Regions from separate parts of the Spirillospora sp. CA-108201 genome, predicted to be linked through region 3. Evidence: riboswitches for the same ligand, from Rfam matches in the RefSeq annotation. Region 3 holds a riboswitch; each other region holds the start of a gene.
What was found. Region 3 has a riboswitch for cobalamin ahead of cobN (cobaltochelatase subunit CobN). Riboswitches for the same ligand answer to the same signal wherever they lie in the genome.

Region 1 (7,446 bases), on a different contig from region 3:
GCTGCCGGACGGCGCCCGCGCCTTCCTCACGACGGGCCGCCGCAGCATCCCGGTGTTCGCCGCGCGGACCGGCGTGTGGTTCCTCGCCCGGTCGGTGGACCCGCCGGAGCCGCCCGTCCCGCCCAACATGCGGGTCCTGCTGGCGCGCGGCCCCTACACCGTGGACGGGGAGCGCGCCCTGATCCGCGAGCACCGCCTGGACGTCCTGGTCACCAAGGACAGCGGCGGCGCGATGACCCGCGCGAAGCTCACCGCCGCCCGCGAGGCCGGGCTGCCGGTCGTGATGGTCGACCGCCCGGCCCTCCCCGGGGGCGTCGAGGCGACCGGCGACGTGGCCGTCGCCGCCGCCTGGGTTCAGGGGTAGCGGCGCGGGGTGAAGACCACGCCCCGCCCGGTCACCCGGGTCGCGGACGACCCGACGATGAGCAGGCAGCGCATGTCGACCCGCTCGGGGTCCAGCGCGCCGAGCGTCGTCACCGTCACGCTCTCCTCCGGCCCGCCGACGTCCCGCCCGACCACCACCGGGGTCTCGGGGGAGCGGTGCTTGAGCAGCAGGTCGCGCGCCGCGGGGAGCCGGTGCCGGCGCCGGCTCGACGAGGGGTTGTAGAGGGCCAGCACCAGGTCGGCCTCGGCGGCGAGCGCGAGCCGCCGCTCCACCACGTCCCACGGCTTGAGGATGTCCGACAGCGACAGGACGCAGAAGTCGTGGCCGAGGGGCGCGCCCGCCCGGGCGGCCACGGCCTGCGCCGCCGTCAGTCCGGGCACGACCTGCACCGGCACGTCCGCGAACTCCTCGCCGGCCGCCGCCTCCAGCACGGCCGTCGCCATCGCGAACACCCCGGGGTCGCCGGACGAGACGACGGCGACCCGGGCCCCGTCCCGCGCGAGCGCCAGCGCGTGCCGGGCCCGGTCGGCCTCCACCCGGTTCCCGGAGCCGTGCCGCCGCTGCCGGGGGTTCGGCGGCACCCGGTCCAGGTAGGGGCCGTAGCCGACGAGGTCGGTCGCGGACGCCAGGACGTCCTGCGCCTCCGGGGTCAGCCACGGCCGCCCCGCCGGTCCGAGCCCGACGACCCACACCCCGCCGGCCCCCTCCGGCCGCGCCGGGGGAGGCGCCGCGAACGAGCGCTCCGCCGGGCTCGTCAGCAGCGCCAGCGACATGTAGGGCACGTCCGCCGGGTCGACCTCGGCGAGCGGGAGGACGCGCTGCCGGCCGGTGGCGGCCCGCTCGACGTACCAGCCGTCGCCGAGCCGCCCCGCGTCCTCGAACGCCTGCCTGACCTTGGGGAACGTCCGCCCGAGCTTGAGGACGGCCGCCGCGTCCGCGGTGCTCAGCCGCTCGGCCAGCTCCTCGCCGGGCAGCGTCCCCGGCAGGATGGTCAGCGTCTCCTCGCGCTCCACCAGCGGGCGCCCCGCCGCCGCCGACGCCGCGCTCAGCGACGTCACGCCCGGCACGACCTCGGCCGGGTAGTGCGGCGCGAGCCGCTTGTGCAGGTGCATGTACGACCCGTAGAACAGGGGGTCGCCCTCGCTCAGCACCACGACCGTCCGCCCCGCGTCGAGGTGCGCGGCGAGCCGGGCGGCGCAGTCGGCGTAGAACTCCTCCAGCGCCCCGTGGTACCCGCCGCGGTGGTCGGTGGCCTCCGTCGTCACCGGGTAGACGAGCTGCTCCTCGATCCGCCCGTCCCGCAGGTACGGCTCGGCGATCGCCCGGGCGATGCTGCGGCCGTGCCGCGCGCAGTGGAAGGCCACCACGTCCGCCTCGCCGATCAGCCGCGCCGCCCGCACCGTGACCAGCTCCGGGTCGCCGGGCCCGACGCCCACGCCGAACAGCCGTCCCGCCATCACTCCGCCTCACTGGCGAGGGCGTTGACCGCCGCCGCCGTCATCGCGCTGCCGCCGCGCCGCCCGCGCACCACCAGATGGTCCAGCCCGCTCGCGGCGAGCGCCTCCTTGGACTCGGCCGCCCCGATGAACCCGACCGGGATCCCGAGGACCGCCGCCGGGCGCGGCGCGCCCTCCTCCATCAGCTCCAGCAGCCGGAACAGCGCCGTCGGCGCGTTGCCGATCGCGACGACCGCGCCGCCGAGCCGGTCGCGCCACAGCTCCAGCGCCGCCGCGCTGCGCGTGGTGCCGAGCCGCTCGGCCAGCTCGGGGACGCCCGGGTCGCCCAGGGTGCAGACGACCTCGTTGCCGGCGGGGAGCCGCGCGCGGGTCACCCCGGAGGCGACCATCCGCGCGTCGCACAGCACCGGCGCGCCGGCCAGCAGCGCCGCCCGCGCCCGCTCCACGACCCCCGGCGACCAGGCCAGGTCCCCGACCAGGTCGGTCATGCCGCAGGCGTGGATCATGCGGACCGCGACCCGCGCCACGTCGTCCGGCAGTCCCGACAGGTCGGCCTCCGCGCGGATCGTCGCGAACGACCGCCGGTAGATCTCGGCGCCGTCCCGGACGTAATCGATCACTGCTGTCCCTCCGCCGTCCTCAGCACGACCGGGCCGCGGGGCATCCCGCAGCGCCGCTCGCACCCCGTCCAGTGGACGGGGGTCCCGGGCGCGCGGACCAGGCCGTCCACGAAGCGCCGCGCCTCGCCCTGCACGTCGCCGCGCGACTTCGCGCATCCGGGGCTGCCGGTGCAGGCCGTCACGCCGCCCCAGGGCGACGCCGGATCGGTCGCGAAGCCCGCCGCCGCGAGCTCCGCCGCCGCGCGTGGCGCCTCGCCCGCGTCCCGGTCCCGCAGCACCACGCTGCGCCACGGCGTCACCCGCACCTCGTCCGCGACCGCGGCGAGCGCCTCGGCCTGCGCGGCGGACAGCCGGCCGAGCGGGGGCACGGCCTCCAGCGCGGCGCGCCCGTCCCGCTGCGCGACGATCCCGGCGTGCGGCGGCGCGGGGTCCGGGCGCGGCGGCGCGTCCCGCACGTCCGCGCCCAGCCGCTCCGCGACGAGCCGCGCGCCGTCCGGCACCTCCGCGAGGCGCCAGGCGTCCCCCGGATCTCCAGGAACGCCTCCGCCGCCGCGAGCAGCGCGGCGACGGGCTCGCCGGGGACGGGCCCGAGCCGCGTCCCGGCCAGCCGCAGCCCTTCGGGGGTGCAGGCGGCGTCGGCGCCCAGCGCCGCCATGTCGCCGGTGCCGTCGTCGAGCGCGAACAGGAACCGCCCCGGCAGCCGGGCCAGTTCCGGACGCGCGCGCAGCGCCTCGTCCAGCGCCGTGACCAGCGGGTCCGTGGCGAGAACGCCGCGCGGGCCGCGCCCGCCGAGCGGGGACGCGACGATGTTGCGCACCCGCTCGTGGGTCGCCGACGGCAGCAGCCCGGCGGCCGCCAGCCGGGCCGCGAGCGCCGCCGGGTCGCGGACGCCGCGCACCTGGAGGTTGCCGCGGGACGTGAGTTCGATCACGTCCCGCCCCAGCTCGCGGGCGGCGGCGCCGAGCACCGCGAGCTGCGCGGCGGACACCGCGCCGCCCGGGACGCGGACGCGCGCCAGCGGCCCGTCGGCGGCGTCGTGGGTGCGCAGCGCCCCGGGGCACGCGTCGGCACGGGCTCTGACATTCGGCACGGGGAGGATGTTAACCACAGTTTGCAGGGCGACCGCGCTGCCGTACTCTTCTGCTCAGGCGATGGCAATGGGAGGAAGCCGGTGCGAATCCGGCGCGGTCCCGCCACTGTGACCGGGGAGCGAACCCCGCTGTAGGCCACTGTCCGCAAGGACGGGAAGGCCGGGGCGAGCGTCGATCCGGGAGCCAGGAGACTCCTGCCGTCGACACCCGCGACCGGGGCGAGGACCCCAGGGGGAGGATGCGCCGTGCCCGAGCACAGCCGCACGGTCCTGTTGCTGTCGACGTCCGACACCGATCTGCTGAGCGCCCGCGCGTCCGGCGCCGCCTACCGGCTCGGCAATCCCGCGCGGCTCGCCGCCGCCGACCTGCCCGAGCTGACCGAGGGCGCCGACCTCGTCGTGGTGCGGCTGCTCGGCGGCCGGCGCGCCTGGGAGGACGGCCTCGACGCGCTGCTCGCGGGCCCCCGGCCCGTCGTCGTCCTCGGCGGCGAGCAGGCCCCCGACGCCGAGCTGATGGAGCTGTCCACGGTCAGCGGCGGGGTGTGCGCCGAGGCGCACGCCTACCTCGCGCACGGCGGCCCCGCCAACCTCGCCGAACTGCACGCGTTCCTGTCCGACACCGTGCTGCTGACCGGGCGCGGCTTCGCTCCGCCGGCCCCGACGCCGACCTGGGGGCGGCTCGACCGCGCCGCCCGCGACGGCGGCGGGCCCGTGGTCGGCGTGCTCTACTACCGCGCCCACCACATGGCGGGCAACACCGCGTTCGTCGAGGCGCTCTGCGCCGCCGTGGAGGACGCGGGCGGGCGCGCCATGCCGGTGTTCTGCTCGTCGCTGCGCACCGCCGAGCCCGAGCTGCTGGACACGCTGCGCCAGGCGGACGCGCTGGTGACGACCGTGCTCGCGGCGGGCGGGTCGCGGCCCGCCACGGCCGGGGCGGGCGGCGACGACGAGGCGTGGGACGTGGGCGCGCTCGCGGCGCTGGACGTCCCGATCCTCCAGGGCCTCTGCCTCACGACCAGCCGGTCCGACTGGGAGGGCGGCGACGACGGGCTGTCCCCCCTGGACGCGGCGTCGCAGGTCGCGATCCCCGAGTTCGACGGGCGGATCATCACCGTCCCGTTCTCGTTCAAGGAGGTCGACGAGGACGGTCTCACCGTCTACGCCGCCGACCCCGAGCGGGCCGCGCGGGTCGCCGGGATCGCGGTCCGGCACGGCCGGCTCCGCCACACCCCGGCCCCCGGGCGCCGCCTCGTCGTGATGCTGTCGGCGTACCCGACCAAGCACGCCCGCGTCGGCAACGCCGTCGGCCTCGACACCCCGGCGAGCACCGTCCGCCTGCTGGCCCGGCTCCGCGACGCGGGGTACGACCTGGGGGACGGCTTCCCCGGCGTCGACGAGCAGGACGGCGACGCCCTCGTCCACGCGCTCATCGCGGCGGGCGGCCAGGACGAGGACTGGCTCACCGAGGAGCAGCTCGCGGGCAACCCCGTCCGCATCTCCGCCGCGTCCTACGCGCGCTGGTACCGCACCCTGCCCGCCGACCTGCGGGAGGGGATGGAGCGGCACTGGGGCCCGCCGCCCGGGGAGCTGTTCGTCCAGGACGGCGACATCGTCCTGGCCGCCCTGCGCGCCGGCAACCTCGTCGTCATGGTGCAGCCGCCGCGCGGCTTCGGGCAGAACCCCATCGCCGTCTACCACGACCCCGACCTGCCGCCCAGCCACCACTACCTGGCCGCGTACCGGTGGCTCTCGGACGAGTTCGGCGCGCACGCGATCGTCCACGTCGGCAAGCACGGCAACCTGGAGTGGCTGCCCGGCAAGGCGGCGGGCATGTCCGCCTCGTGCGGCACCGACGCGGCGCTCGGCGACGTCCCGCTGGTCTACCCGTTCCTCGTCAACGACCCCGGCGAGGGCACGCAGGCCAAGCGCCGCGCGCACGCCGTCCTCGTCGACCACATGGTCCCGCCGATGGCCCGCGCCGAGACCTACGGCGACATCGCCCGCCTCGAACAGCTCCTGGACGAGCACGCGACGATCGCCGCGATGGACCCGGCGAAGCTGCCCGCGATCCGCGCCCAGATCTGGACGCTCATCCAGGCCGCCAGGCTCGACCACGACCTCGGCCTGGACGACCGCCCCCACGACACCGAGTTCGACGACTTCCTCCTGCACGTCGACGGCTGGCTGTGCGAGGTGAAGGACGCGCAGATCCGCGACGGCCTGCACGTCCTCGGCCAGGCGCCCACCGGCGCGACCCGCGTCGACCTGGTGCTGGCCATGCTCCGCGCACGCCAGATGTGGTCGGGCCGCGAGACGCTGCCCGGCCTGCGGGAGGCGCTCGGGCTCAGCGAGGCCGGCGGCGAGGCGCTCGCCGACGTGGACGCCGCCGAGGCCGCCGCCCGCGCCCTCGTCCAGGCCATGGAGGACGCGGGCTGGGCCGTGGACGCGGCCCGGGAGGCCGCGAGGGACGTTCCGGCGGAGCGCCGCGACGCCGTGGCGCGGGTCCTGGAGTTCGCCGCCGCCGAGATCGTCCCGCGCCTGGCCCGGACGTCCGACGAGCTCGACCACGTCCTGCACGCCCTGGACGGCGGCTACGTCCCGGCGGGCCCGAGCGGGTCGCCGCTGCGCGGCCTCGTCAACGTCCTGCCGACCGGCCGCAACTTCTACTCGGTCGACCCGCGCGCCGTCCCGAGCCGCCTCGCCTGGGAGACGGGGCAGGCGATGGCCGACTCGCTCCTGGAGCGCTACCGCGCCGACCACGGGGAGTGGCCGCGCTCGGTCGGGCTGTCGGTGTGGGGGACGAGCGCGATGCGCACGGCGGGCGACGACGTGGCCGAGGTCCTCGCGCTGCTCGGCGTCCGCCCGGCCTGGGACGAGGCGTCCCGCCGCGTCACGGCGCTGGAGCCGGTGCCGCTCGCCGAGCTCGGCCGGCCGCGCATCGACGTGACCGTCCGCATCAGCGGCTTCTTCCGGGACGCGTTCCCGCACGTCGTCGCCATGCTGGACGACGCCGTCCGGCTCGTCGCCGGGCTGGACGAGCCGGACGACGACAACCACGTCCGCGCCCACGTGCGGGCCGACCGGGAGCGGCACGGCGACGAGCGCCGCGCCACCCTGCGCGTGTTCGGGTCGGCGCCCGGCGCCTACGGGGCCGGGCTGCTCCCGCTCATCGACAGCCGCAACTGGCGCGACGACGCCGATCTCGCCGAGGTCTACGCGGTGTGGGGCGGCCACGCCTACGGCCGCGACCTCGACGGGGTGCCCGCCCGCGCCGACATGGAGAGCGCCTACCGGCGGATCGCCGTCGCCGCCAAGAACGTCGACACCCGCGAGCACGACATCGCCGACTCCGACGACTACTTCCAGTACCACGGCGGCATGATCGCCACCGTCCGCGCGCTGACCGGCCGGGCCCCGGAGGCCTACGTCGGCGACAGCACCCGCCCGGACGCCGTGCGCACCCGCACCCTCGCGGAGGAGACCGCGCGGATCTTCCGGGCCCGCGTCGTGAACCCGCAGTGGCTGGCCGCGATGCGCCGGCACGGCTACAAGGGCGCGTTCGAGCTGGCCGCGACCGTGGACTACCTGTTCGGCTACGACGCCACCACCGGCGTCATGGCCGACTGGATGTACGACCGGATCACCGCCGCCTACGTCCTGGACGAGGAGAACCGCGCGTTCATGGCGGAGTCGAACCCGTGGGCGCTGCACGGCATCGCCGAACGGCTGCTGGAGGCGGCCGAGCGCGGCCTGTGGGAGCACCCCGACCCGGCGGTCCTGCAGGGGCTCCAGGAGGTCTACCTCAAGACGGAGGGCGACCTGGAGGACGACACCAGCCGCTGAGCCGCCTCCGGGAACCCCGCCCAGTGCAGGTGGAGGTAGGAGGCGGTGATC
Region 2 (7,446 bases), on a different contig from region 3:
GAGACTCGGTAGCCGTAGCCGCCAGCAGGTGAGCACTCCCGCCGCCGGAAGCCGTCCGACTTCTGAGGTCAGACCGTGCCCCTGCTGGTCGGCCGGGAGGCCAGACCGCTGATGGGGTGGCGTGCCCGCCCAGTGGGGTGTGAGCACTGGATCCATTAGGCCGCGTGCCGCGCTTTCCGCAGGCTGCAAGGAGCGAAGTACCTGACCAGGAGGACGAGTGCTGCTGATCGGCGATGACTGGGCCGAAGACCACCACGATGTCGAGGTCCAGGACGAGACCGGCCGGAAACTGGCCGCCGCGAGGTTGTCCGAGGGCGTGGAGGGGATCGCCAAGCTGCACGAGCTCGTCGCCGAGCACGGCGGTGGGGACCTTGATGCCGCCGAGGTCGTGGTCGGGATCGAGACCGACCGCGGCTCATGGGTGCAGGCCCTGATCGCCTCCGGTTACCAGGTCTATGCGATCAATCCCCGGCAGGTGGCCCGGTTCAAGGAGCGGTACGCCTCCTCCGGCGCCAAAAGCGACAAGGGCGACGCACACGCGCTGGCCGACATGGTCCGCATCGACCGGGCCCAACTGCGGCCGGTGGCCGGGGACAGCGCCCAGGCCCAGGCCGTCAAGGTCGTCGCCCGCGCCCACCAGACCCTGATCTGGGAACGCACCCGCGCCTTCCAGCGGCTGCGCAGCACGCTGCGGGAGTACTTCCCCGCTGCCCTGAACGCCTACGCCGACCTGGCCCTGACCAGCACGGACGCACTGGAACTGCTGATCAAGGCGCCCGCCCCGGCAGCCGGGGCGAAGCTGACCCGCACCCAGATCACGGCCGTCCTGGCCCGCGCCCGCCGACGCAACCGGGACGCCAAAGCGGCCACGATCCAGACCGCGCTGCGCCAACGGCAGCTCGGCCTGCCCGAGCCGGTCACCGCCGCTTACGCGGCCACCGCCACCGCCCACGCCCATCTGATCATCGCGCTGAACGAGCAGATAGCCGCAATGGAGGAGCAGGTGAAGGCCCATTTTCGAACGCACCCGGACGCTGAGATCTACCTCTCGATGCCCGGCATCGCGGAGATCACCGGCGCCCGGGTGCTCGCCGAGTTCGGAGACGACCCCACCCGCTACGCATCCGCCAAAGCCCGCAAGAACTACGCCGGCACCAGCCCCATCACCCGGGCCTCCGGCAAGAGCCACACCGTCCAGGCCCGCTACGTCCGCAACAACCGCCTCGCCGACGCGCTGCAGACCCAGGCGTTCTCAGCCCTGCGCGCCTCGCCCGGCGCCCGCCGCTACTACGACAAACAGCGCGCCCGCGAGACCGGCTACAACCCCGCCCTGCGCCAGCTCGGCAACCGCCTCGTCGGCATCCTCCACGGATGCCTCAAGACCCGCACCCTCTACGACGAAGCGACCGCCTGGTCGCACCACGCACACCTCCATGCCGCTTGACATCAAACGACATGGGGTGTCTGACCAGACCATCTGCAGGCCTTCGAGGACGAAGACCGGCTCCCAGTCCGGCGGCGGCGTCGCGGGGCTGCTGAACAGGTCGGCGAGTTCGCCGCGGCCGAGCAGCCGGGCGAGGTCGGCCCAGTCCGCCGCGACCGGGTCGGCGGGCACCGCGGAGAAGGTCGCGACCTCCGGCAGGTAGGCGGCGGCCCGGCCGCGCCGGCGTGCGAGGTGCGCGTGGTGGCCGCCGAGCGACGCGCCCACGGGATCGTCGAGCGGGGTCTCGTCCTGGTTCGTCATGTCTCTGCTAGCCGGCGGGGACATAGGGCGGGGCGACGCCCCAGCCCCAGTGCGGCATGGGGGCCTGGAGGGGCGGCTTCGCGTCCGGCCGGGAGTTGGCGAGGGCGATGCGCGTGCCCCATTCGATGTAGGACGCGAACGCGGCGCGGAACTCCGGGTCGTCCGGGAGACCGACCTCGTCCGCCGCGTCCATGAGGAGCGAGACCCAGCGGCGGCGCTGCGCCTCGGTGATGGACTTGCCCAGGTGATGGCGCACCATGTGGTGGTAGCCGCCGCGCTCGCGGCTGTAGCGTTCGGGCCCCTGGAAGACCTCGCCGAGCCACGCCGCGACCCACTTCGGGTGGTCCGGCGCCATGTGCTCGAAGAGGGGGCGCAGCAGATCGTCCTTCAGGACGTTCGTGTAGAAGCGCTCGGTGAGCCGTTCGAGCGCCTCGCTCCCGCCCGCCCAGTCGTACATGGTCGGGACGGACGAGCCGGCGCCGCGCACCGCCGTCCGCTCGTAGTGCCGCATCTCCTCGATGCGCTGGACGTACGGCTTGATCTCCGCGAGGAACGCGGGGAAGTGCTCGCCGCCCCGGAAGCCCCGCATGTGGTCGTCGGCCGACGTCCAGCAGATGCGCAGGATGTAGGAGGACGGCTCGTCGACGCACCTGGACAGTTCGTAGTCCACGCACTCCGGGGCGGCGGCGAGCGGTACCGACGCCCGCGCGTAGGCGGCCTCGAAGTCCTCGGCGTCCGGCGGGTCGATGCTGTAGCGGACGTACTCGACGATCACGGTCCCCCCAGGATGCTTCCGGTCGGATTATCACTGTAATCCTGTAATCATCCGACCGGAAGCGAAAAGATCAATCCTGGGCGGGCGAGCGGCGGAACCAGGCGACGATGCCCGCCGCGACCGCGAGGACCACCGCGGCCAGGCCGATCCAGAGCCAGCCCGACGAGCCTCCCGAATCACCGGTGGACGCGGCGTCCGTCCCCGACGGCGCCGGCGCCGGGGGCTGGGCGGCACCGGTCGAGCCCTGCACGGTGAACGTGAAGGAGCCCTCGACCGGATGGCCGTCCGACGCGACGACGCGCCACCCCACGGTGTACTGCCCGTTGGGCAGCGTGCCGTTCACCGCCTGGGTGACCTTGTTGTCGACCGCCCGCGCCGACCCCGCCTGGTACTGCCTGCGCGACCCGTCGGTCACGACCACGCGCGGCAGCCGCACCGGGTCCGCGTACGTCAGGACGATCTGGGACGGGGCCGCCACCGTCGAGTCCTTCGCGGGGCTCGCCGACGTCAGCCCGGTGTGCGCCGACGCGGGGACCGCCGTCGTCGCCAGGACGGCCGCGAGCGCCGCGACGCCGGCGGCCCCCGCAGCGCCGCCCGGGTCACGCCCGGCTCCGCGCCCGGGTCACGCCGTAGGCGCCGACCCCGACGCCGACCACGCCGACGGCGATGCCGATGCCGCCGAGCAGCCGGGCCGTCCCGTCGCCGGACGACGCGGACGACGTCGCGGCGGCGGGCTTCACCTGCGCGGTCAGGCCGGTCGCGGCCGTCGAGCCCTGGGGAAGGAGCTTCAGCACCGGCGCGGGGTGCTCCGGCTCGTTCGCCCCCTCCGCGGGGGCCTCCTCCCACGTGACGACCTCGCCGCCGGTGTAGGTCTGGTCGGCCGTGAACACGAGCCGGTCGGTGTCGGTGGGCAGCGGCCCCATCGAGACGTCGAACTCCTCGAACCGGCCCGGCTCGATCTTGCCGCCGCTCCAGGTGATCTTCGTGACGGCCTCGGTCAGCTCGCCGCCCTCGATCTTCACCGGCTTCGGCAGCCTGGACTTCTCGACCTTCACCGTCCAGCCCGGCAGCGGCCGGACCGACACCGACGACAGCGGGTGGTCGTTCGGCAGGTTCACCACGAGCTTGGTGGTGGAGGCGTCGTCGCGCTCGTTCGGCACGCGGAACGAGACCTTGGAGTACGAGCCCTGCTCGGCGGTCCTGGGGTTGACGGTGACGTGGGCGGACGCCGCCGCGGCAAGGCCGACCACGGACAGGGCGGTGAGGGACGCGACGGCCCCGGCGCGCCGGGCATGCGGAAGGAAGGGCATTGCGGAACTCCGTTCGAGACGTACGGGAATGGCCGGGCGCCGTGAACCGGCGTCCGGTGACGTACGGCGCTCCGGCTCAGGAGTGAGCGAGCGCCCTCGAACGCGTGGGGGGACCCCGCCGGACGACCTGGTGCCGCAGGACACGTCCGGTGGCCGTGACGGCCGCCGCCGCGGGCGCCGTCCGGAGAGGGCGGACCGGAGGCTCGGCCGGTTCCACGGCGAGCAGGGCCAGCAGCAGCCGGATCGGGCGGTCCGCCAGGGCGGCCACCCTCCGGGCGAGCGACCACGCCGCCCGCTCGCCGCGCCGCAGCCACCACGCGGCCACCAGCGCGGCCGTGCAGTGCGCCAGCGTCATCGCCAGGCCGTTCCCGCCGTGGGCGGCGGGGAGCGCGACGGGGTCCACGGCGCCCGTCATGGCGGCGTGCGCCCCGGGCGTGTGGTGGGACGGCGGCGCGCAGGCGGCCGTGAAGAGGGTGTGGAGGGCGAACTGCCCGCCGAGGAGCCCGCCCAGGATCGTCGCGAGCGAGCGCTCGTGGCCCGCCAGCACCAGCGTCACGCCGAGGACGGCGCCGAAGCCCGCGAGCGCCGCCCAGGCCGGCACCGCCGCGCCGCCCGCCAGGACGTGCCCGAGGGTCGCCAGCGTCGCGCACACGGTGGAGAACACCACCGCGCGGGCGGGCCGGAACAGCGGCTGCGGCGCAAGGGGGCTCATGACGCGCTTATCGTCCCATCCCCCGCGCGCCCTGCCCAGCCGCCCCCGGAACTTCGCTGACACGCCCAACATCTAGGGGTTGTGCGTTGATCGTCAACTAGATGTAGGGTTCAGTCCCGTGCTGGTCCGCCCCCGCCGTTCGCGGCGGGGGCGGCGTAAGAGGGAACCCGGTGGGAATCCGGGACTGCCCCGCAGCGGTGAGCGGGAACGACCGCCGTCATCACGCACTGGGCCCGGCGGCCTGGGAAGCGACGGCCAGTAGGACGCCTCGGCAGAGGCGGCGCCCGGCGAGTCCGAACACCTGCCCGCACGCGGGGCCGGGAGACCGGCCCCACCACAGGTCCGGGCCCGTCCCGGATCGACACGTCCAGGCCTCGCGGGTGGGCCGGGGGCGGAGCGCGGCCTCCGCCGCGCGCCGTTCGCATGCCTCCGCGGGGCGCATGCGAGGGGAGACGTACGTGACACAGGCTCTGGCCGCGCCGCCGGCGGAGATCACCGTCGAGGTCGAGGCGGCCTGCGAGGGGGTGCCGGGCGCGGAGGCCGGACGGGTGCTGGCCGCCGTCCGGTCCGCGGACGGATTGGACGCGGCCGCCCTGCGGGACCTCGCGATCGGGGAGGCAGCCGCGCTGATCCCCGCCGAGCCCGGCTACTCCAGGGTGGCCGCGCGGCTGCTCGGCGGCCGGATCCGGGACGAGGCCGCCGCGGCCGGCGTCCGGACGTTCGCCGAGTCGGTCGCCGCCGCGCACCGGGAGGGCCTCCTGGCGGACGACCTGGCCGCGTTCGTCCAGGCCAACTCCGCGGGGCTCGACGCGCTCGTCGACGACGGGGCCGACGACCGGTTCGAGTACTTCGGCCTCCGGACGGTCTACGACCGGTACCTCCTCAGGCATCCGCAGTCGAGGCTCGTCCTGGAGCGCCCGCAGCACTTCTTCCTGCGGGTTGCCTGCGGGCTCGTCATCCCCGACGAAGTCGGGCCGGGGGGTGCGGGGGGTCGGCCCCCCGCGGGGGGCACCGAGACCGTGGACGAGGCGGCCGAGCTGTACGCGCTGCTCAGCACGCTGTCGTACCTGCCCAGCTCGCCCACGCTGTTCAACTCCGGGGCCCGCCGCCCGCAGCTCTCGTCGTGCTTCCTGCTCGACTCGCCGCGCGACGAGCTGGAATCCATCTACGACCGGTACGGCCAGGTCGCGCGGCTCAGCAAGTACGCGGGCGGCATCGGCGTCTCCTGGACGCGGGTGCGGTCGCGGGGCTCGCTGATCCGGGGCACGAACGGGCACTCCAACGGGATCGTCCCGTGGCTGCGCACGCTCGACTCGTCCGTCGCCGCCGTCAACCAGGGCGGCCGCCGCAAGGGCGCGGCGTGCGTCTACCTGGAGCCGTGGCACGCCGACGTCGAGGAGTTCCTGGAGCTGCGCGACAACACCGGCGAGGACGCGCGCCGCACCCACAACCTCAACCTGGCCAACTGGGTCCCCGACGAGTTCATGCGCCGCGTCGAGGCCGACACGGCGTGGTCGCTGTTCGACCCCAAGGAGGTGCCCGAGCTGGTCGACCTGTGGGGAGACGAGTTCGACGAGGCCTACCGGGCGGCGGAGCGGGAGGGCCGGTTCGTCCGGCAGCTCCCGGCCCGCAAGCTGTACGGGCGCATGATGCGGACGCTCGCCGAGACGGGCAACGGCTGGATGACGTTCAAGGACGCCGCCAACCGCGCCTGCAACCAGACCGCCGAGCCCGGCAGGGTCGTCCACCTGTCGAACCTCTGCACGGAGATCCTGGAGGTGACGGGCGACGGCGAGGCGGCCGTCTGCAACCTCGGGTCGGTGAACCTGGCCGCGCACGCGGGGCCGTCCGGCGTCGACTGGGAGCGGCTCCGGTCGACGGTCCGCACCGCCGTCCGGTTCCTGGACCGCACCATCGACCGGGGCTTCTACCCCACGCCGGAGGCGGAGAAGGCCAACCGCAGGTGGCGGCCGGTCGGGCTGGGCGTGATGGGCCTCGCGGACGTGTTCTTCACACTGCGCCTGCCGTTCGACTCCGACGAGGCGCGCGAACTGTCGACGCGCATCGCCGAGGAGATCGCCCTCGCCGCCTACAACGCGTCGGCCGACCTCGCCGCCGCCCACGGCCCGCTGCCCGCCTACGAGGCGACCCGCACCGCGCGCGGCCGGCTCCACCTGGACCACTTCCCGGACGCGGCGCCGTCCCGTTCCGCCGACTGGGACGCGCTGCGGGCCCGCGTCGCGCAGGTGGGGCTGCGCAACTCGCTGCTCGTCGCGATCGCGCCGACGGCGACGATCGCGTCCATCGCGGGCTGCTACGAGTGCATCGAGCCGCAGGTGTCCAACCTGTTCAAGCGCGAGACGCTGTCCGGCGAGTTCCTCCAGATCAACCGCTACCTGGTGGAGGACCTGAAGTCGCTCGGGCTGTGGACGCCGGCCGTCCGCGAGGCCGTCAAGAAGGCGAACGGGTCCGTCCAGGGGCTCGTCGACCTGCCGGAGGAGATGCTGTCGCTCTACCGGACGGCCTGGGAGCTGCCGCAGAAGGCGCTCATCGACCTCGCCGCGGCCCGCACCCCCTACATCGACCAGTCGCAGTCGCTGAACCTGTTCATGGAGACGCCGACGATCGGCAAGCTCTCCTCGATGTACGCCTACGCGTGGCGGGCCGGGCTCAAGACGACGTACTACCTGCGGTCCCGTCCGGCGACGCGGATCGCGCAGACGACGGTCGCCGCGGCCGTCTGCTCCCTGGAGAACCCCGAGACCTGCGAGGCGTGCCAGTGACCGCGCGAGAGGAGGGGCACCGGCGAGAGGAGGGGCGGGGCATGCTCCTCGACCCCGGCATGGACCTCACGCTGCGGCCGATGCGCTATCCCGACTTCTACGAGCGGTACCGGGCCGCCATC
Region 3 (7,446 bases):
TCCGTCGTCGGCCTCGCTCGCGTGCGCCCGGCTCGGCTGGCCGCTGGACCGGGTGGACGTCCTCAGCATCGTGGGCCGTCCCGCCGCGGCGCTGAACGCGATCATCGCCCCCGGGCGGCGGCTGATCGTGCTCGGCGCCGGACGGGAGGCCCCGATCATCGTCGCCGCCGTGCTGTCCGGCCGCGGCTTCGGCGCGAGCCGCATGACCGCCCTGTGCGACCTGGGTTCGGCCGGGGAGACGGTCCGGCACGGCGTCGCGGAGGAGTGGACCGAGCCCGCCGCGTCCGCGCTGGCCCTCATCGCCGTCGAATGCGTGCCCGGCCCGGACGCGGCGCCGCTGCCCCGCGCCCCCGGGCTCCGCGACGACGCCTTCGAGCACGACGGGCAGATCACCAAGAGCGAGGTCCGCGCGGTGACGCTGTCGCGCCTCGCGCCGCTGCCCGGCGAGCTGCTCTGGGACGTCGGCGCCGGCTCCGGCAGCGTCGCGATCGAGTGGGCGCGGGCGCACCCGGCCTGCGAGGCCGTCGCGATCGAGAGCAGCCCCGCGCGGGCCGAGCGGATCGGCGCCAACGCGGCCGCGCTGGGCGTGCCGCGCGTGCAGGTCGTGAAGGGCGAGGCTCCGGGCGTGCTGGACGGCCTGCCGGCGCCGGACGCGGTCTTCGTCGGCGGCGGCCTCACCGCTCCCGGCCTGCTGGAGCGCTGCTGGGACGCCCTGAAGCCGGGCGGACGCCTGGTCGCCAACGCCGTGACCCTCGAATCCGAGGCCGTCGTGGCCGAGGCGCGCCGGTCGCGCGGCGGCGAGCTGGTCCGGGTCAGCGTCGAGCGCGCCGGGCCGCTGGGCGGGTTCACGGCCTGGCGTCCGGCGATACCCGTCGTCGTCTGGACGGTCCGGAAGAGCCCGGCGTGACGGTGTACTTCGTCGGCGCGGGCCCCGGCGCCGCCGACCTCATCACCGTGCGCGGCCTGCGGGTCCTGGAGGCCGCGCCGGTCTGCCTGTACGCGGGGTCGCTGGTGCCGGCCGAGCTGCTGGAGGCGTGCCCGCCCGGCGCCCGGCTCGTCGACACCGCGAACATGACGCTGGACGGGATCGTCGCCGAGCTGACCGCCGCCCACCGGGACGGCCTGGACGTCGCGCGGCTGCACTCCGGCGACCCGTCGGTGTTCAGCGCGGTCGCCGAGCAGATGCGCCGCCTCGACGCGGCGGGCGTGCCGTACGAGGTCGTCCCCGGCGTCCCGGCGTTCGCGGCCGCGGCGGCCTCGCTCGGGCGGGAGCTGACCGTCCCCGGCGTCGGCCAGACCGTGATCCTGACCCGCACGGCCGTCCGCGCCACCCCGATGCCGGACGGCGAGGACCTCGCCACCCTCGGCGCGAGCGGCGCCACGATGGTGCTGCACCTGGCCGTCCAGCGCATCGAGGAGGTCGCCGCCGAGCTGCTGTCCCGCTACGGCGCGGACTGCCCGGTCGCCGTGGTCGCCCGCGCCAGCCGCGCGGACGAGCTGGTCCTGCGCGGCACCCTCGCCGACATCGCCGCCCGGGTGCGCGAGGCCGGGGTGCGGCGCACCGCGGTGATCGTCGTCGGGCGGGTCCTCACCGCGTCGGCGTTCCCCGACAGCCACCTCTACAGCGCCGCGCGGGACCGGGCGTGCGGCGCGTCCTGATCCTCGGCGGGACGGCGGAGGCACGCGCGCTCGCGGCCCGGCTGACCGGCGTGCACGTCGTGTCCTCGCTCGCCGGCAGGGTGTCCGATCCGCTCCTGCCCGCCGGAGAGGTCCGCATCGGCGGGTTCGGCGGCGCCGAGGGGCTCGCCGCGTGGCTGCGCGAACACCGGATCGGCCGCCTCGTCGACGCGACGCACCCGTTCGCGGAGCGGATGAGCGCGTCCGCCGCGCGCGCGTCGCGCCTGACGGGCGTGCCGCTGCTCGCGCTGCGCCGCCCCGGCTGGGACGCGGAGGGCGGCGACGACTGGCGGCGCGTCCCGTCCCTGCCGGACGCCGCCGCCGCGCTGCCGGACGGCGCCCGCGCCTTCCTCACGACGGGCCGCCGCAGCATCCCGGTGTTCGCCGCGCGGACCGGCGTGTGGTTCCTCGCCCGGTCGGTGGACCCGCCGGAGCCGCCCGTCCCGCCCAACATGCGGGTCCTGCTGGCGCGCGGCCCCTACACCGTGGACGGGGAGCGCGCCCTGATCCGCGAGCACCGCCTGGACGTCCTGGTCACCAAGGACAGCGGCGGCGCGATGACCCGCGCGAAGCTCACCGCCGCCCGCGAGGCCGGGCTGCCGGTCGTGATGGTCGACCGCCCGGCCCTCCCCGGGGGCGTCGAGGCGACCGGCGACGTGGCCGTCGCCGCCGCCTGGGTTCAGGGGTAGCGGCGCGGGGTGAAGACCACGCCCCGCCCGGTCACCCGGGTCGCGGACGACCCGACGATGAGCAGGCAGCGCATGTCGACCCGCTCGGGGTCCAGCGCGCCGAGCGTCGTCACCGTCACGCTCTCCTCCGGCCCGCCGACGTCCCGCCCGACCACCACCGGGGTCTCGGGGGAGCGGTGCTTGAGCAGCAGGTCGCGCGCCGCGGGGAGCCGGTGCCGGCGCCGGCTCGACGAGGGGTTGTAGAGGGCCAGCACCAGGTCGGCCTCGGCGGCGAGCGCGAGCCGCCGCTCCACCACGTCCCACGGCTTGAGGATGTCCGACAGCGACAGGACGCAGAAGTCGTGGCCGAGGGGCGCGCCCGCCCGGGCGGCCACGGCCTGCGCCGCCGTCAGTCCGGGCACGACCTGCACCGGCACGTCCGCGAACTCCTCGCCGGCCGCCGCCTCCAGCACGGCCGTCGCCATCGCGAACACCCCGGGGTCGCCGGACGAGACGACGGCGACCCGGGCCCCGTCCCGCGCGAGCGCCAGCGCGTGCCGGGCCCGGTCGGCCTCCACCCGGTTCCCGGAGCCGTGCCGCCGCTGCCGGGGGTTCGGCGGCACCCGGTCCAGGTAGGGGCCGTAGCCGACGAGGTCGGTCGCGGACGCCAGGACGTCCTGCGCCTCCGGGGTCAGCCACGGCCGCCCCGCCGGTCCGAGCCCGACGACCCACACCCCGCCGGCCCCCTCCGGCCGCGCCGGGGGAGGCGCCGCGAACGAGCGCTCCGCCGGGCTCGTCAGCAGCGCCAGCGACATGTAGGGCACGTCCGCCGGGTCGACCTCGGCGAGCGGGAGGACGCGCTGCCGGCCGGTGGCGGCCCGCTCGACGTACCAGCCGTCGCCGAGCCGCCCCGCGTCCTCGAACGCCTGCCTGACCTTGGGGAACGTCCGCCCGAGCTTGAGGACGGCCGCCGCGTCCGCGGTGCTCAGCCGCTCGGCCAGCTCCTCGCCGGGCAGCGTCCCCGGCAGGATGGTCAGCGTCTCCTCGCGCTCCACCAGCGGGCGCCCCGCCGCCGCCGACGCCGCGCTCAGCGACGTCACGCCCGGCACGACCTCGGCCGGGTAGTGCGGCGCGAGCCGCTTGTGCAGGTGCATGTACGACCCGTAGAACAGGGGGTCGCCCTCGCTCAGCACCACGACCGTCCGCCCCGCGTCGAGGTGCGCGGCGAGCCGGGCGGCGCAGTCGGCGTAGAACTCCTCCAGCGCCCCGTGGTACCCGCCGCGGTGGTCGGTGGCCTCCGTCGTCACCGGGTAGACGAGCTGCTCCTCGATCCGCCCGTCCCGCAGGTACGGCTCGGCGATCGCCCGGGCGATGCTGCGGCCGTGCCGCGCGCAGTGGAAGGCCACCACGTCCGCCTCGCCGATCAGCCGCGCCGCCCGCACCGTGACCAGCTCCGGGTCGCCGGGCCCGACGCCCACGCCGAACAGCCGTCCCGCCATCACTCCGCCTCACTGGCGAGGGCGTTGACCGCCGCCGCCGTCATCGCGCTGCCGCCGCGCCGCCCGCGCACCACCAGATGGTCCAGCCCGCTCGCGGCGAGCGCCTCCTTGGACTCGGCCGCCCCGATGAACCCGACCGGGATCCCGAGGACCGCCGCCGGGCGCGGCGCGCCCTCCTCCATCAGCTCCAGCAGCCGGAACAGCGCCGTCGGCGCGTTGCCGATCGCGACGACCGCGCCGCCGAGCCGGTCGCGCCACAGCTCCAGCGCCGCCGCGCTGCGCGTGGTGCCGAGCCGCTCGGCCAGCTCGGGGACGCCCGGGTCGCCCAGGGTGCAGACGACCTCGTTGCCGGCGGGGAGCCGCGCGCGGGTCACCCCGGAGGCGACCATCCGCGCGTCGCACAGCACCGGCGCGCCGGCCAGCAGCGCCGCCCGCGCCCGCTCCACGACCCCCGGCGACCAGGCCAGGTCCCCGACCAGGTCGGTCATGCCGCAGGCGTGGATCATGCGGACCGCGACCCGCGCCACGTCGTCCGGCAGTCCCGACAGGTCGGCCTCCGCGCGGATCGTCGCGAACGACCGCCGGTAGATCTCGGCGCCGTCCCGGACGTAATCGATCACTGCTGTCCCTCCGCCGTCCTCAGCACGACCGGGCCGCGGGGCATCCCGCAGCGCCGCTCGCACCCCGTCCAGTGGACGGGGGTCCCGGGCGCGCGGACCAGGCCGTCCACGAAGCGCCGCGCCTCGCCCTGCACGTCGCCGCGCGACTTCGCGCATCCGGGGCTGCCGGTGCAGGCCGTCACGCCGCCCCAGGGCGACGCCGGATCGGTCGCGAAGCCCGCCGCCGCGAGCTCCGCCGCCGCGCGTGGCGCCTCGCCCGCGTCCCGGTCCCGCAGCACCACGCTGCGCCACGGCGTCACCCGCACCTCGTCCGCGACCGCGGCGAGCGCCTCGGCCTGCGCGGCGGACAGCCGGCCGAGCGGGGGCACGGCCTCCAGCGCGGCGCGCCCGTCCCGCTGCGCGACGATCCCGGCGTGCGGCGGCGCGGGGTCCGGGCGCGGCGGCGCGTCCCGCACGTCCGCGCCCAGCCGCTCCGCGACGAGCCGCGCGCCGTCCGGCACCTCCGCGAGGCGCCAGGCGTCCCCCCGGATCTCCAGGAACGCCTCCGCCGCCGCGAGCAGCGCGGCGACGGGCTCGCCGGGGACGGGCCCGAGCCGCGTCCCGGCCAGCCGCAGCCCTTCGGGGGTGCAGGCGGCGTCGGCGCCCAGCGCCGCCATGTCGCCGGTGCCGTCGTCGAGCGCGAACAGGAACCGCCCCGGCAGCCGGGCCAGTTCCGGACGCGCGCGCAGCGCCTCGTCCAGCGCCGTGACCAGCGGGTCCGTGGCGAGAACGCCGCGCGGGCCGCGCCCGCCGAGCGGGGACGCGACGATGTTGCGCACCCGCTCGTGGGTCGCCGACGGCAGCAGCCCGGCGGCCGCCAGCCGGGCCGCGAGCGCCGCCGGGTCGCGGACGCCGCGCACCTGGAGGTTGCCGCGGGACGTGAGTTCGATCACGTCCCGCCCCAGCTCGCGGGCGGCGGCGCCGAGCACCGCGAGCTGCGCGGCGGACACCGCGCCGCCCGGGACGCGGACGCGCGCCAGCGGCCCGTCGGCGGCGTCGTGGGTGCGCAGCGCCCCGGGGCACGCGTCGGCACGGGCTCTGACATTCGGCACGGGGAGGATGTTAACCACAGTTTGCAGGGCGACCGCGCTGCCGTACTCTTCTGCTCAGGCGATGGCAATGGGAGGAAGCCGGTGCGAATCCGGCGCGGTCCCGCCACTGTGACCGGGGAGCGAACCCCGCTGTAGGCCACTGTCCGCAAGGACGGGAAGGCCGGGGCGAGCGTCGATCCGGGAGCCAGGAGACTCCTGCCGTCGACACCCGCGACCGGGGCGAGGACCCCAGGGGGAGGATGCGCCGTGCCCGAGCACAGCCGCACGGTCCTGTTGCTGTCGACGTCCGACACCGATCTGCTGAGCGCCCGCGCGTCCGGCGCCGCCTACCGGCTCGGCAATCCCGCGCGGCTCGCCGCCGCCGACCTGCCCGAGCTGACCGAGGGCGCCGACCTCGTCGTGGTGCGGCTGCTCGGCGGCCGGCGCGCCTGGGAGGACGGCCTCGACGCGCTGCTCGCGGGCCCCCGGCCCGTCGTCGTCCTCGGCGGCGAGCAGGCCCCCGACGCCGAGCTGATGGAGCTGTCCACGGTCAGCGGCGGGGTGTGCGCCGAGGCGCACGCCTACCTCGCGCACGGCGGCCCCGCCAACCTCGCCGAACTGCACGCGTTCCTGTCCGACACCGTGCTGCTGACCGGGCGCGGCTTCGCTCCGCCGGCCCCGACGCCGACCTGGGGGCGGCTCGACCGCGCCGCCCGCGACGGCGGCGGGCCCGTGGTCGGCGTGCTCTACTACCGCGCCCACCACATGGCGGGCAACACCGCGTTCGTCGAGGCGCTCTGCGCCGCCGTGGAGGACGCGGGCGGGCGCGCCATGCCGGTGTTCTGCTCGTCGCTGCGCACCGCCGAGCCCGAGCTGCTGGACACGCTGCGCCAGGCGGACGCGCTGGTGACGACCGTGCTCGCGGCGGGCGGGTCGCGGCCCGCCACGGCCGGGGCGGGCGGCGACGACGAGGCGTGGGACGTGGGCGCGCTCGCGGCGCTGGACGTCCCGATCCTCCAGGGCCTCTGCCTCACGACCAGCCGGTCCGACTGGGAGGGCGGCGACGACGGGCTGTCCCCCCTGGACGCGGCGTCGCAGGTCGCGATCCCCGAGTTCGACGGGCGGATCATCACCGTCCCGTTCTCGTTCAAGGAGGTCGACGAGGACGGTCTCACCGTCTACGCCGCCGACCCCGAGCGGGCCGCGCGGGTCGCCGGGATCGCGGTCCGGCACGGCCGGCTCCGCCACACCCCGGCCCCCGGGCGCCGCCTCGTCGTGATGCTGTCGGCGTACCCGACCAAGCACGCCCGCGTCGGCAACGCCGTCGGCCTCGACACCCCGGCGAGCACCGTCCGCCTGCTGGCCCGGCTCCGCGACGCGGGGTACGACCTGGGGGACGGCTTCCCCGGCGTCGACGAGCAGGACGGCGACGCCCTCGTCCACGCGCTCATCGCGGCGGGCGGCCAGGACGAGGACTGGCTCACCGAGGAGCAGCTCGCGGGCAACCCCGTCCGCATCTCCGCCGCGTCCTACGCGCGCTGGTACCGCACCCTGCCCGCCGACCTGCGGGAGGGGATGGAGCGGCACTGGGGCCCGCCGCCCGGGGAGCTGTTCGTCCAGGACGGCGACATCGTCCTGGCCGCCCTGCGCGCCGGCAACCTCGTCGTCATGGTGCAGCCGCCGCGCGGCTTCGGGCAGAACCCCATCGCCGTCTACCACGACCCCGACCTGCCGCCCAGCCACCACTACCTGGCCGCGTACCGGTGGCTCTCGGACGAGTTCGGCGCGCACGCGATCGTCCACGTCGGCAAGCACGGCAACCTGGAGTGGCTGCCCGGCAAGGCGGCGGGCATGTCCGCCTCGTGCGGCACCGACGCGGCGCTCGGCGACGTCCCGCTGGTCTACCCGTTCC
Region 4 (7,446 bases), on a different contig from region 3:
TCCTCGTGGTCGCCGCCATCCGGTTTCCGTGCGCCGGATCGTCCCTGCCGCGCCGCGCCGCGACGGCGAGGGTGACGATGGCGACGATATTTCCGAGTTCCCTCGTCGCGAGAAGGTGGCGCAGGCTTTCCGCGGAGTCGGCCAGCGCCCTCAGGACGACCGGCAGGTCGCCGATCATCGTCGCCGGCCCGAACCCTCCCGGCTCGGCCCCGGGCCTCGGGAACAGCGCGGCGCGGGCCTTCCCGCCGGACGCGTAGGCACGCCCCACCTCGGCGGCGAAGTCCACCTCGTCCGGGGCGACCCGTTCCGCGATTCTCATCGCCCACTCCGCGACGGCGTCCATCCGAGATCCTTTCGACGTGGCGGCACCGGCCATTCGATCTGCGCCCCGAGTCGAATCATGTCACGCGGTTCCGTGCCGGAACGCGGACCACTCTATTTGAGTCGGGACATAATTCGCGGAAAATTCCGACCGTGATCGGAGCGCTGGCCGACGGGATCGGACACGCGTATCGTCGGCGACCACCACGGAATTCAGGGGACATCATGAAACGACCGGTTCTGGCCATCGACTTCGGCGGTTCGTCCACTCTGGGGGCGGCCCTTTTAAATGATCTCGACGAGCCGGCGGGAAGCGGCCCCGTCCCCTCGCTGGTGTTCGTCGGGCCCGACGGGCGGCTCACCGCCGGAGGCCCCGCCGGCCAGCTGGTGGAGGCGTTTCCCGACCGGGGCGTGCGGGACCCCCGGCGGTCGCTGGTCGCCGGTGAATCCGTGCGGGTCGCCGACCGGGACGTGCCGGCCGTCGCGCTGGCGGCCGCGCCGCTGCGGCAGATCATGCTGGAGGCCGCGCGGCGGCCCGAGGCCGTGCGGTTCGACCGCGTGGTCCTGACCTACCCGGCGCCGTGGGGCCCGCAGGAGACGGCGGCGCTCGGCAGGGCGGCCTCGGAGGCGGGATTGCCCGAGCCCTGGTTCGTCACCGAGGCGGAGGCCGTCGTCGCCTTCCACGACCCCGGGCCGGGCGTCGTCGTCGCCGTCTACGACCTCGGCGGATGTTCCCTCGACGTCACCGTGGTCCGCCGCACCGAGCAGGGGTTGGAGATCCTGGGCCGGCCGGGGAGGCACGACGGGTTCGGAGGCGGCGCCCTCGACGAGGCCCTCTACCGGATCGTCGCCGAAAGGGCGGCGCCCCTTGACGCCGCCGCCTGGGACGAGATGACGCGACGGCACAACGGCTCAGAACTGGTCCGCCAGGAGGTCGTGGAGGCCAAGCACGCGCTCTCCGAGCACGACGCCGCGTCGCTCCGGCTCGACGGCCTCACCGAGGCGATCACGGTCACGCGCACCGAGTTCGAGGACGCGACGAGCCGGATGCTGCGCTGGAGCGTCGGCGAACTCCTGGCGGCCGTCGAGCGCGCCGGCCTCTCCCCGGACGATCTGGACGCCGTCTACCTGGCCGGCGGCGCGGCCCGCATGCCCAGGATCGCCGAACTCGTCGCCGAAGGGCTGGGCTGGGAACCCGTCACCACGGCCGACCCCAAGGCCGTGGTCGCCCTCGGCGCTCTGCGCGCCTACGCGCAGAGCCCACAGAGCGCGCCGCGGTCGCCGGGCGCGCAGCCGACCCTGCCCGCCGCAGGGCCCGCACTCGCAGCCGGTCCCGCAGCCCTGGCTCCCGCCCGCCGCACCCGTCCCCGATCGAAGGCACCGCTCCTGACGGCCATGGCGATGATCCCCCTGACCGCCGTCGTGGTCGCGGCCGCCCTCTTCGCCCGCTCGCACCTGGGCCCGTCCGAGAACACCGGCTCCGCGTCGGTCACCACCACCGCGCCCCAGGCGTCCGTCGCCTCGCCCGCCGCGCCCGTCCCGTCGCCGGCGGGCTCGGTGACCGACAGTCCCACCCCGGAGGAATCGTCGAGCCCGCCCGAGGAGTCACCCACCCCCGAAGAGGAGACGGGCATCAGGACGGGCACGTACTCGGTGAGCCTCAGCGGAATGGTCAGCGGCCAGACGTTCCGCCGCACCGCCCAGCTCCAGGTGATGCCGACGGTCACCCGCGTCGGGACGAACAACGGCGTCAACCCGGTCGAGGTATGCCTGCGGTCCGGCTTCCCCGCCGGGACGCCCGAGGTCGGCGCGATCTGGTTCGGCACCAACACCGCCTGCTTCCCCGAGCGCGGCGCCCAGCTCGACATGACCAACGTCGAGGTGGACGGCGACACCATCACCGTCCGGCCGGACGCCCGCATCGCCGCCACGGGACTCAACCAGTTCACGGCATCCGGCAACTCCATCTACGCGTGCCTCTACCAGCCGGTCTCCGGCACCATGACCGTGGACCTCTCCGGCGATTCGCCCACCGGCGAACTCGACATCAACGGCTACAGCGGCCCGTGCCAGGCCGTAGGCACCAACACCACCTACACCGCCAGCATCAACGGCTGAACACCGGTACCGAGACCGCGCGAAAAAGAGCGCGGCCAGAGGCCGCGCTCAGGTCGGACTCCGGCCGGCGCGAGCCGACCGATGTCAGAGTGCCCCCTTGTCCAGGTCCTCCACCACGCCCCTGTAGGCGCCGGCGTCGATCTCGGCCTCTTCAGCCTCTTCCGGGGTCTGCGCCTGCGCGGCGTTCTGCTCCGACAGCTCGGCGGCTCCCTGGAACATGCTGCGGGCGAATTCCCTTTCCTGCGGGGTCGGGCCAGCCATGATCACTCCGTCGCTCGGGTTGTCCTGCATTCGCAGGGTCCTCCCTTCCTTGGGGGGACAAGGAAACCGTTCGAGGTGCGGCCGGGTCGGCAACTTCCGATGGGAGAGCACGACCGCCGAGCCGAGGCGAACGCGGCGGTGCGGAGGTCGCCGTGCATGGCGTGGACGAGGCGCGAGCGGGTTTGCGTCCGCCGGCATCTCGGCCGTTAGACTCCGTCGTGCGGAAGGTTCGCCCGTGTCCGCGTGGTGCGGGCGTCGTAAGAGGGAACCCGGTGCGAATCCGGGACTGCCCCGCAGCGGTGAGCGGGAACGACCGCCGTCAATGAGCACTGGGCCCGGCGGCCTGGGAAGCGACGGCCAGTAGGACGCACCTATCCCGGTAGGAGCGGCGCCCGCGAGTCCGAAGACCTGCCTTCGCCCGTGCGCCGCCTGGCGCACGGTGGTCTGCGGCCTCGCGGGAGGGCCGGCGGGCGGCACAGGCGGGCTTTCGGCGCCGTGCCGCGCACCTCCCTCCGCGCCTGGCCGCCTGTGGCTCAGCGAGGGAAGCTGCCATGAGAACCACGATCCTCGGTTACCCCCGGATCGGGACGCGCCGCGAGCTCAAGTTCGCCACCGAGGGCTTCTGGGCGGGACGCGTCGACGCGGCCGCGCTGGAGAAGGCCGGTGCGGACCTGCGCGGCGCCGTCTGGACCGAGCTGCGCGACGCCGGCCTGGACACGGTCCCGTCGAACACCTTCTCCTTCTACGACCAGGTCCTGGACACCAGCGTCCTGGTGGACGCCGTGCCCGCGCGCTACCGGGGCCTGGACGGTCTCGACCGGTACTTCGCCATGGCGCGCGGTGTCCAGGACATCCCCGCGATGGAGATGACCAAGTGGTTCGACACCAACTACCACTAGTTCACGCATCCAGGCAACATTTCTGCCGGAACCCCTAGTCACTCAGAGTGAAACCCGCGCGAACCGCCCCAGTAGGGGGTTTCAACCTTGATCATCCTCGGGTACTCATGGACGCGGAGCCGCATCCAGCGACTCCGAGGCAGGCGAGTGGCAGGCGGGGTCGGCTCCCGCCGCAGGGGCTCCGCGAGGACGCCCCAATACGCGAACAGCCGCACAACAAACACAAAAACACAGATCGCCGAGGTGGGCTCTCGGCACGCAAGACCGGGTGCGCGCCCGGGCGGGACTCGTCCCGCGAATAGCTACCTAAAACGAATCAGCCCTGGCTAACACGGCACATAAAGAAGGCCACTCGCGCGAAGAGCTAGACCGGAACGAGTAGGCGCCAGCCTGCCCGCAGGCCGTTGGCTCTTCACCCCGGACATCGTTGCGCGCTCCCTAGCCGTGAGCCAGGGAGAGGAGTTACGGGTTGAAGCCCAGCCCGGAAGCAGCCGCATGGGGTAAGCGTCAGGCCAGCAAATCGCCGCGCTGGACGGACGCGAAGTGGCGCAGGATCCAAACCATCTTCGGTGTCGAGTTGACCACCCCCGAGGTACCCGACGACCGATACGAGGCCGAGGCCGCGACCTGGCAGGACGCGGCATGAGCGGCCCGCAGATGCCCGACCTACCGCCGGAACTGCTCGCCGCCGTCCAGCGCGCGGCCATGCCCGACTTCGACCGCTGGCACCAGATGATCCGCTCCGCCGGAGGGTGCGAGCAGCCCGTACGGCTGCGCGGTGAGCGGATCACCCTGGACGGTGAGAGCGGCGAGTTGATCGAGTCGTACTCGACCGCCGACGAGCCGACCGGGTTCCTGATCACTGCGTGTGGCAACCGCCGCGCGTCCCGGTGCGCCGCGTGCGCCGAGGTGTACCGGGACGACACCTATCACCTGATCATCTCCGGACTGACCGGAGGCAAGGGCGTGCCTGAGGAGGTCAGCGAGCACCCGCGCGTGTTCCTCACGCTCACCGCCCCCTCATTCGGTGCCGTCCACGCCCACCGCGAGAAGGGAGGGAAGACCCAGCTTTGCCGACCCCGACGAGATGGCCCCGTGTGTGCCCACGGCCGCCCCGAGGGGTGCCGGGCGCGGCACCAGGCCGACGACCCTCAGGTTGGGCAGCCGATCTGCGTCGACTGCTACGACTACCCCGCCGCCGTGTTGTGGAACGCCCACGCCCCCGAGCTATGGCGACGCCTCACCCTCACCGTCCCCAGGCTGATCACGGCCGAGCTGGGCATCACCCACAAGGCCCTACGCGAACAGGCCCGCCTGTCGTACGCCCGCGTGATCGAGTACCAGCGACGCGGCCTGATCCACTTCCACGCCGTCGTGCGCCTGGACGGACCGGACGGACCGGACCAGTCGCCGCCCGTATGGGCCACCACCGAACTCCTAGAACGCACCTTGCGAACCACCGCCGCACAGATCGAGGTACCGGCCCCGCACCCGGACGGGACAAGCTCACCACTCACCTTGCGGTGGGGACGTCAACTCGACACCCAGGCCATCCAGGTGGCCGCCGAGTTGGACGGGATCGCCGACAAGCACGTAGCCCGCTATATCGCCAAGTACGCCACCAAGGGCGCCGAGGACTCCGGCACTGTAGACCGCCCCATCCGCCACGCCACCCAGATCAGTTCCTTGCAGGTGTCCGAGCACGCCCGCCGCATGATCTGGACATGCTTCGCCCTGGCAGACCTGCCCGAGTACCCAGACCTGCGGCTCCGTAATTGGGCTCACATGCTCGGGTACGGCGGGCACTTCTCGTCCAAGTCCCGCCGCTACTCGGTGACCCTCACCGAGCTACGCCAGGCCCGAGCCGACCACGCCACCCAGTCAGCCCGCCAGGCCGAAGGCCGACCCGAGCCCGACCCGAACCGCACCACCGTGACCACCGGGCAATGGAAGTACCTCGGAAGCGGCCTCATGCACGGCGAACACTTCTGGGCAGAGCAAGCCCGCAACCGCATTCAGCAGGCAAGAGCCATCCGTCGAGGGTTCACCGAGCGTGACGAGGAGCGCAAGGCGAGCTAGCTCAGACCACCCGGCGTCGAGGAGTTTCATTACAGGGTCAAGGGCGCTTCGCGCCGCCGGGTCGCTTGGCCGGGCCGACGAAGACCAGAACGGCCTCCCGATGTGGGAGGCCGTCTGCTTTGGGCGGGCTCGCGAGCGCGAGCCCGCTTGGGTCACTCCCGGCTTTCGCTGTGGAAGTACGGGTTGGAGCACTCGCCTTGCTCGTTGAGCGGTGCCCCGCAGGCGGGCCAGACACCAGCTGGGGCCTGGCATCGGGCGATGTGCATGTCCCCGAGCGGGCGCAGAGCATCGGCCAAGAGCTGCCCAGCCTTCACGAGCTCTTGCCAAGCCTCGTCTGGGCTGGTCCTCGCTCCACTTTTGCGAGAGTCCATGTGAGCGACCCGGGCTGCGCTGAATGCATGCTGCGCTTCACGGATCTGATCGGACTTGGAGCGAAAGGACAGCGTGGCCTGGTCGAGTGCGGAGGCGGCGCCGCCGTTATGGGGAGAAGTCTGCGCCAGCCGCTCCAGCAGTTCCACCAGTTCGGCAGCGCTCATGTCGTCGTACATGCGAATCTCCTTTGTGTGAACGATAACCTTCACCGTCCGTCCGCACCGTGGTCCTGCAAGCCCTCCACTGCCCTGGAGGCAGTCGGTTAGTGCCGCTGGCCGGTTCCGTACTTGCGCGGGGACCCCGCGCGGGGCCTCGCGACGGGCCATTGCGGGCAGGCAGGTGCTGCCCGTCCGCCGGTCGAGGCTACGAGGCCCCGCCCCCGCGCAAGTCCGGAACCGTCCAGCTTCAACGTGCGGCACAGTTGATACTCAGGGCTCGATCTCGTCACGGGAGGGCGCGGGGCCGGGTGCGGGGTTGGGCCCGTCCACCGCAGGGCGGGACCGTGGACGGCCGCCGCGCCTTGCGCGTGCGGCCTTGGGGGCCGTTCGCGGCGCGGCCCCGACCACCGCCCCGCCCCACCGTGGACGGCCCGCCCGTACCGCACCGCGCAAGCCGAGGCAGGCCCCGCGCGAAGGCTTGCCGCACAGGTGCCGGGCAGCGGCTTCCAGGCCGGGCGACGCTTGAGACGGAATTGCCGACACGGCGCCGGCTGACTCCCTTCGGTCGCCCCTGCGGGGTGGCCTTCGGCCATCGACCGGCCCCGACCCTGTCAGCGCGCAAGGAAGCCGCGGCCCTCTTGGGCGTCACGGGTCTATACACGGCACGGCCCCGCCCCGGACAGTTCCGGGACGGGGCCACCGCGTGCGGATCAGGCGACGTCGAGGTCACCGCGCTTGATACGGGTCAGGAACTCCCGCGCGGTGGACGGAGGGAGGACGAACCTCGGCCCGTCCGGGCTCTTGCTGTCACGGATGCCGACCGCGCCGGGGAGGGCCGCCACCTCCACACAGTCGGAGTTTGCGGTCGAGCCGCTGCGGGACGACTTACGCCACTCGGTCATTGGTAGGTCTCTAGGCTTCCGTCGAGGAGGGTTCGCGACGTGCCGACAGGTGCCGCTATGTCGCTCAGTCGGTCGTAGCGTACTGCGTACTTCATCACGTCCGTCGGGGTGGTTACGAGCCGTCCCCGTTCCGGTGCGTCCGTGAACGCGACCTCCCTGTCACCCACGGTCAGAAGACGGAACGACCCGTCAAGGCCGTTGTGCGCCCCACCGGACGCCTCCAGAACGCGGATGGAGACGTGCGGAGCATCCGCCAGCTCCACCAGGCGCGCGATCTGTGCGCGCATCACCTCTGCGCCGCCTACGGGTTGAGCGAGGACGGCCCAACTGAGGATG

Region 1: another riboswitch for cobalamin. It lies ahead of cobN (cobaltochelatase subunit CobN); the one in region 3 lies ahead of cobN (cobaltochelatase subunit CobN).
Region 2: another riboswitch for cobalamin. It lies ahead of ACQEU6_RS31005 (ribonucleoside-diphosphate reductase subunit alpha); the one in region 3 lies ahead of cobN (cobaltochelatase subunit CobN).
Region 4: another riboswitch for cobalamin. It lies ahead of ACQEU6_RS03460 (hypothetical protein); the one in region 3 lies ahead of cobN (cobaltochelatase subunit CobN).

The regions. Positions count from the first base shown of each region.
Region 1 is NZ_JBNJNE010000001.1:9,626,256-9,633,701, forward strand. Features, by position in the region: gene ACQEU6_RS45760 (cobalt-precorrin-6A reductase) at 1-364, shown strand, start outside; gene ACQEU6_RS45765 (precorrin-2 C(20)-methyltransferase) at 355-1,842, opposite strand; gene ACQEU6_RS45770 (precorrin-8X methylmutase) at 1,842-2,462, opposite strand; gene ACQEU6_RS45775 (ferredoxin-like domain-containing protein) at 2,459-2,830, opposite strand; gene ACQEU6_RS45780 (ferredoxin-like domain-containing protein) at 2,758-3,552, opposite strand; cobalamin riboswitch at 3,624-3,747, shown strand; gene cobN (cobaltochelatase subunit CobN) at 3,799-7,395, shown strand; gene ACQEU6_RS45790 (cobyrinic acid a,c-diamide synthase CobB) at 7,350-7,446, opposite strand, start outside.
Region 2 is NZ_JBNJNE010000001.1:6,419,519-6,426,964, forward strand. Features, by position in the region: gene ACQEU6_RS30975 (IS110 family RNA-guided transposase) at 218-1,444, shown strand; gene ACQEU6_RS30980 (hypothetical protein) at 1,461-1,646, shown strand; gene ACQEU6_RS30985 (group II truncated hemoglobin) at 1,752-2,519, opposite strand; gene ACQEU6_RS30990 (copper resistance CopC family protein) at 2,590-3,069, opposite strand; gene ACQEU6_RS30995 (YcnI family copper-binding membrane protein) at 3,119-3,829, opposite strand; gene ACQEU6_RS31000 (MFS transporter) at 3,906-4,541, opposite strand; cobalamin riboswitch at 4,647-4,864, shown strand; gene ACQEU6_RS31005 (ribonucleoside-diphosphate reductase subunit alpha) at 5,000-7,324, shown strand; gene ACQEU6_RS31010 (ribonucleotide-diphosphate reductase subunit beta) at 7,321-7,446, shown strand, end outside.
Region 3 is NZ_JBNJNE010000002.1:7,552-14,997, forward strand. Features, by position in the region: gene cbiE (precorrin-6y C5,15-methyltransferase (decarboxylating) subunit CbiE) at 1-907, shown strand, start outside; gene cobM (precorrin-4 C(11)-methyltransferase) at 904-1,659, shown strand; gene ACQEU6_RS45895 (cobalt-precorrin-6A reductase) at 1,644-2,366, shown strand; gene ACQEU6_RS45900 (precorrin-2 C(20)-methyltransferase) at 2,357-3,844, opposite strand; gene ACQEU6_RS45905 (precorrin-8X methylmutase) at 3,844-4,464, opposite strand; gene ACQEU6_RS45910 (ferredoxin-like domain-containing protein) at 4,461-5,555, opposite strand; cobalamin riboswitch at 5,627-5,750, shown strand; gene cobN (cobaltochelatase subunit CobN) at 5,802-7,446, shown strand, end outside.
Region 4 is NZ_JBNJNE010000001.1:710,465-717,910, forward strand. Features, by position in the region: gene ACQEU6_RS03445 (hypothetical protein) at 1-343, opposite strand, end outside; gene ACQEU6_RS03450 (Hsp70 family protein) at 547-2,439, shown strand; gene ACQEU6_RS03455 (hypothetical protein) at 2,524-2,730, opposite strand; cobalamin riboswitch at 2,908-3,130, shown strand; gene ACQEU6_RS03460 (hypothetical protein) at 3,252-3,599, shown strand; gene ACQEU6_RS03465 (hypothetical protein) at 4,069-4,245, shown strand; gene ACQEU6_RS03470 (replication initiator) at 4,242-5,678, shown strand; gene ACQEU6_RS03475 (hypothetical protein) at 5,831-6,226, opposite strand; gene ACQEU6_RS03480 (DUF397 domain-containing protein) at 6,919-7,110, opposite strand; gene ACQEU6_RS03485 (helix-turn-helix domain-containing protein) at 7,107-7,446, opposite strand, start outside.